2 regions of the Pseudoalteromonas fenneropenaei genome follow, and region 2 is predicted to be linked to the other one. Evidence: predicted binding sites of a transcription regulator. Region 2 holds the regulator's gene; the other holds the start of a gene.

Region 1 (3,162 bases), on a different contig from region 2:
TTATCTAAGTGGTTTAACGCTTCATCCTCAACTCGGTAAAAGTAACTGTTGTAGCAATCCCTTGGCACTTCGTAGCCTGCTTTGCTATCCCACTTGGCATTTTTGACCCCCAAGTTCTCGGCCGGAACAAATTCGGTATTAAACAAATACCCAGTTTCTTGCGAAGCCTTACGGTTTTCTGCATATATAACCTGTAACTGCGCTTGCACCCAATTTGTGTAATCGGAATTTACTGAAATATCCAACCCCAAAAATTCTGCTGCTTCTACTAAGCCATTAATACCAATCGTTAAAAACTGCTTTTTGAATGAGATAAACCCAGCATCATAAACCGGTAACATGCCTGCACATTGATATTCTTCCATCAGTTGTCGATAGGCGATTTGATACTTGTGCAGCTTTTGCACTTCACTCGCCAAATCTCGTCCATCCTGCACTAGCCTATTCATATTGAGCGTAATCACATTAATCGACCCAGTCGATACCCCGCCCGCCCCGAGGCTGTAAGAGAAGCTATGATCGCTAATTTCATTTCTGAGTCGGCAACACGACGCCAAAGAGTCAGGGTTTTCGGATTGATACACAAAAAACTGCCCACCCTCACTTAAGTTCTGCGCGCAAAGGTTGGCAAACCGTTTATCGACAGGCGCCCCCTCATTCACCAACATGGCAGCGGTAACCACCGGGAAGGTCAAAATTGCTTTGGTGCGCTCGTGATTAAACCAGTTTAGGAAAAAGTGTTGCAACGCGCTGACCGTTGCCCAATTAGGCGAAGTCATATCAGGAAAAACAAAGTGCCCAAACATCGCCTCAAAATATGGCTCGTCATACAAAGAAATATTCCAAAACACACTTTGATAACCGCGTGCGGCCGCCGGTTGGTTGAGCGCATACACCACATGCTGAAGATGGTTTTCTATCTGCGTTTTGCTCGTGACAAGATAGTCATCACCGTAGTCCTGACGCGCAAAATAATCGAAATACAGTAAAAACTCGACCGTGGCGACGGCTCCCGCAAATTGTGCGCTAATTGCAAAAACTAAATTAACAAAGCTACCACAAAACGACTCTAAATGTTTTGGCGCTTTAGACTCGCCACCGAGTTTGGTCAGTCCGTCCAATAAAAACGGATACATAGTAATCGAAGTACAATAGGGTTTGAGGCTGGTTTCATCGTGAACATAAATCTCATGCGCTTCAATTTGCCGAATGTACTCTTGTGCGAGCGCGTCACCAAATAACGCCTTAATCTTCTGACTGACTAAGGCGCGATTAACCTGAATAAAGTAGTCTTTCATTAATTCAGATTCGAGCGTGGCTATATTCTTACTGGTCACATTGGCATTGGCATCCATCGTCGACCCATCAGCCGGGTTAACTGCATGACAATAGTTGTTTATAAAGCTTATTTTTTGTTCAAGTTGTTGTTGTGATAGCGCAGGCATGATGTTCACCCTTTTATAAAGTAAGAATTGAGTAGTTGACCCGAAGCAACATCAATAAACTTTTGATTGGTTGAATGTTGCCCAAGGCCGCCAAGTGATTGGATATAACGGCCCGTTTTGAGATACGTCAGCTCGTTTTTAAGTTGCTCTGACACGTAGTCTAAGCCGGTGTACAAACAGGTTTTTAAACCTTGGCTTTGCGCGTAACGCAGTAGTGGTAACAGCCGATGCTCTTGCCATTCTCCCCCAAAAAACACCACGCAGGTAATTAACCCCTCATATCGGCGCAACCAACCTGCAAATACAGTTTGGGTTAAAGGCGTGCCTAAATTTGCATTCCAGCTTTGTGGGCTATGACACCCTTTGCACCCAAGTTGGCAGCCAGTACAGACAAACCCAAGCGCGATTTCGTTAGGCACTTCTTGAAAACAAACTTGGGGTTCCAATACATTAAACATAACTATATTTAGTGTTACAAAGCTCAGTAAGCACAATATATAGTATCTGTCGTTTTTTAAGCCAGTGACCAACTTGATCTAGATCAAACAATACAGCTAGCAACCAAGGTGAAAATGTGGGTAGTTATAAAGGATGAATTATCAATAAAAAGCACGACGAGTGGCCTACCAAAAGCAACTACCACTCACTACCTACTTAGAGGGAGTTTTTCCACCATGGATGTTTGTTAGACTGCCCTTTTAGCAAGCATAAAGGACAGGTATGACGACCAAAATTGGTATTTTGACGGTGAGCGATAGAGCAAGTCGCGGTCAATACGACGACCTTTCGGGCCCAGCGATTGAAGATACTTTAAAGGCTTACCTCACCTCAGACTGGCAACCCGTATATCGATTGGTTGAAGATGAGCAACCCCTTATCGAGCAAGCCTTGTGTGAACTGGCCGACAACGAGCAATGCAGCCTTATCATCACCACAGGCGGCACGGGACCTGCCAAGCGGGATGTCACCCCAGAAGCCACTGAAGCGGTGTGTGATAAAATGATGCCGGGTTTTGGGGAGCTAATGCGACAAGAGAGTTTAAAATACGTTCCAACGGCCATTCTTTCTCGGCAAACCGCAGGGCTTCGCAATAAGTCACTCATCATCAATCTGCCGGGTAAACCCAAAGCGATCCGCCAATGTCTAGATGCGGTATTCCCTGCAGTTCCCTATTGCATTGATTTATTAGAAGGGCCGTTTATTACCTGCGATGAGTCCGTGATTAAGGTATTTCGCCCAAAATCATAGTTAAGGGGCTTGAGCATTTCTTTTAAGCGAGAGTTCACTCCTCGCTTTTTAAAGAAGTACTTTGTGCCAAAAGCTGGCCTTCAGCGTAACTCGTTTCTGCCCCAAAATGAGTTAGGGTCTCAATCGAGCGAATAGCAATCTTCGCTTTGTCTATTTTTGGCTTCTTTGTTACAAGTTTCTCATATAGTCAGGAAAACGAGCGATTTGGTCGTTTTTATCCCAAAGCAATTTTAGCTTTGAAGGCATAAAGCTACTTGTAGCAATAAGTTATCCAATATGATAAAAAATCGGTAAGTAGAAACTAGAGGCGGTTAGCGGCAGAAAAACGACCGACTCGCTCGTAGATTAAGATTGTTAGCTGCTTCGCCAAGGTTGGGTTTTGCGTCTATAGTTAACATTTAAACATCAATAAAAGGGAATATTATATGAAATTGTTTACAGTAGTGACATCAGCGATAGTCTTAGTTAG
Region 2 (3,162 bases):
CCTTGCTGCAGTCGTAATTCCGTTAATGTGCCAGTGGCTTCTATAATACCTGTAAACATACTTATCCTATTTAAGCGCGGTAATGCGTAAATCGCTGCCGATTTGCACTACATCGCTAAAAGTCAGTGTGGTTGCCTGCGCGAGAGCCATTAAAGGTGGCACTGCAAACAAGCCGCGTCCTGCATTACCAATAATCTTCGGCGCCAAATAGACCACATACGAATCAATCAAACCCGCTTCATGAAACACCCCAGCAAGGGTTTGCCCGGCTTCAAGCCAAACGTGATTAATTCCTCGCCGTGCTAACAATTTAAGGACCGCGGTTGGGCAAATTTTGCCATTACGGCTCTCAACTTGACACTGCTCAACGAAATGAGGCCAGTGTGGTGAATTATCAAGCGGCTGGGTGGAGTTTCTGAGTAATAAAACCGGCCCCTCGGTTTGAAACAAGGCCAAGTCTGGCGTCAGGCGGTTTTGCGAATCAAAAATGACTCGTAAAGGCTGGCGGATAGTGTCTTGCAACTCAGGGTAAAAATGACTTCTCACCGAAAGCTGCGCATCGTCCGCCAAAATAGTATCGGCGCCAGAAATAATCGCGCAGCTTTTAGCCCGAAAACGTTGTACATCTTCACGCGCGAGTGGGCCGGTGATCCACTTACTTTCGCCGTTTTCGAGTGCAGTTTTACCATCCAAACTCGCCGCAAGTTTGCAAGTCACATACGGCATACCCGTCGCCATACGTTTAAAAAAGCCTAAGTTAAGCGCTCTGGCCTCATCGCCAAGTAAGCCGTAAGCGGTTTCGATACCTGCTGCACTCAGCATTGCCATACCTTTGCCAGCAACTTGTGGATTGTTATCAACCATAGCCGCAATCACTTTGCTGACGCCCGCTTTGATAAGCCCTTCAGCGCAAGGGGGCGTGCGGCCATAATGGCTACAAGGTTCTAAGGTAACGTAGGCCGTTGCGCCTTTGGCTTTGTCGCCAGCAGCTTTTAAGGCATGTACTTCAGCATGGCCTTCACCGGCACGGATGTGAAACCCTTCGCCGACAATCTCGCCATCTTTGACAATAACGCAGCCAACATTTGGATTCGGGGTCGTGGTATATTGCCCGTGCGCAGCTAGTGCAATGGCACGGCGCATAAATTGTTCATCTTGGGCAGTAAATTGTTGCAGCTCGCTCACTTAGTGCTCTCCTAGCTTCGCGATTTCTTCACCAAACTCTTTGATGTCTTCGAACGAGCGATACACTGACGCAAAGCGTACATAGGCAACTTTATCGAGCTTTTTCAGTGCTTCCATGATCAACTCACCAATAAAGTGGCTTGGCACTTCGCGCTCGCCCGTTGCGCGCAGCTCAGATTTAATTTTGTGGATCACTTCTTCGATTTGCTCTGTACTGACAGGGCGTTTTTCTAACGCGCGATGTAAGCCGTTAAGAAGCTTATCTTCGTTAAAAGGTTCACGCGAGCCATCTTGTTTAATCACCCGCGGCATTACTAACTCAGCCCCTTCGAAGGTGGTAAAACGTTCATGGCATTCAATACATTCGCGACGACGACGCACTTGGTGGCCTTCACCTACTAAACGTGAGTCGATAACTTTAGTCTCTTTCGCCGTACAAAAAGGACAGTGCATAGTCTGAGTTTCCCCATAAACAAAAGGCCGCTACAAAGGCGGCCTTATCATAGCAAAAAACGTTTCAGCAAAAAACGTTTCTGCTTAAGCATTTAGTTTATGCGTAAACTGGGAACTTAGCACAAATCGCTTTTACTTTTTCACGTACAGCAAGTTGTACTGAAGTGTCTGTGATGTTGTCTAAAACGTCACAGATCCAGCCCGCAAGTTCACTTGCTTCTGCTTCTTTAAAGCCACGACGCGTAATCGCCGGTGAACCAATACGTAGACCTGACGTCACAAACGGTGAACGTGGATCGTTTGGTACTGAGTTTTTGTTTACTGTAATAAATGCATTACCTAAAGCAGCGTCTGCATCTTTACCTGTGATGTCTTTCTTGATTAGGTCAAGTAGGAACAAGTGATTATCTGTTTTACCAGATACGATGTCATAACCACGCGCCTGCATCACTGCCACCATAGCTTGTGCGTTTTTCACGACTTGTACTTGGTAGTCAGTGAATTCTGGTTGTAACGCTTCTTTGAATGCTACTGCTTTTGCTGCGATAACGTGACACAGAGGACCACCTTGGCCGCCTGGGAATACCGCGCTGTTTAGCTTTTTGTAGATTTCTTCATCGCCACAAGCTGACAGGATCAAACCACCACGCGGACCCGCTAGTGTTTTGTGCGTAGTTGTCGTAACAACGTGCGCATGCGGTAATGGGCTTGGGTAGATACCAGCTGCAACAAGACCTGCAACGTGCGCCATATCGACAAGTAAGTATGCGCCTACTTTGTCAGCGATTTCACGGAATTTAGCCCAATCAACAATACCTGAGTACGCTGAGAAACCACCGATGATCATTTTTGGTTTGTGCTCAAGTGCCAAAGCTTCTACTTGTGCGTAATCGATTTCACCTGTTTCTGGGTTTAAGCCGTATTGTACAGCATTGTAAGACTTACCAGAGAAGTTGACGTGCGAACCGTGCGTCAAGTGACCACCGTGCGCTAGGCTCATACCTAACACGGTGTCTAACGGCTTAAGTAAAGCTTGGAAAACCGCCGCGTTTGCTTGAGAACCTGCGTGTGGTTGAACGTTTGCGTAATCACACTTGAAAAGTTCACATGCACGGTCAATTGCCAATTGTTCAACTACATCAACGTGCTCACAACCACCGTAATAACGCTTACCTGGATAACCTTCAGCATATTTGTTGGTTAATTGCGAACCTTGAGCTTCAAGTACGCGTGGGCTGCAGTAGTTCTCAGACGCGATCAATTCGATATGTTCTTCTTGACGCGCTGTTTCTGCTTCAATTGCCGCAAACAATTCAGGATCAAAATCAGCAATATTCATGCTACGTTCTAACATGGGGTCTCCTAGGTACACGTATGGTATGAAAAGCAATATTGTACGCGCAAAATCTCCTATTGCCTACGCATTAGGGGCGCTTCGAGCTTGAACATATTTAAACAAGGAATGAATTTAATTCACAGCCTTTTGACAATGATATTTTTAAATTTAAACATTAATAAATATTA

The links. Region 2 encodes NrdR, which represses ribonucleotide reductase genes. Its sites were predicted from a motif close to AAACACNANATNTNGTGTTT; they were not measured.
Region 1: nrdG (anaerobic ribonucleoside-triphosphate reductase activating protein) is a predicted target of NrdR. The motif match lies at 1,932-1,951, and genes of this name have one in related genera.

The regions. Positions count from the first base shown of each region.
Region 1 is NZ_JBHRSD010000015.1:4,978-8,139, forward strand. It holds gene nrdD (anaerobic ribonucleoside-triphosphate reductase) at 1-1,445, opposite strand, end outside; gene nrdG (anaerobic ribonucleoside-triphosphate reductase activating protein) at 1,451-1,903, opposite strand; gene mog (molybdopterin adenylyltransferase) at 2,166-2,693, shown strand; gene ACFOEE_RS09820 (hypothetical protein) at 3,119-3,162, shown strand, end outside.
Region 2 is NZ_JBHRSD010000013.1:16,466-19,627, forward strand. It holds gene ACFOEE_RS08155 (riboflavin synthase) at 1-59, opposite strand, end outside; gene ribD (bifunctional diaminohydroxyphosphoribosylaminopyrimidine deaminase/5-amino-6-(5-phosphoribosylamino)uracil reductase RibD) at 67-1,185, opposite strand; gene nrdR (transcriptional regulator NrdR) at 1,186-1,638, opposite strand; gene glyA (serine hydroxymethyltransferase) at 1,736-2,992, opposite strand.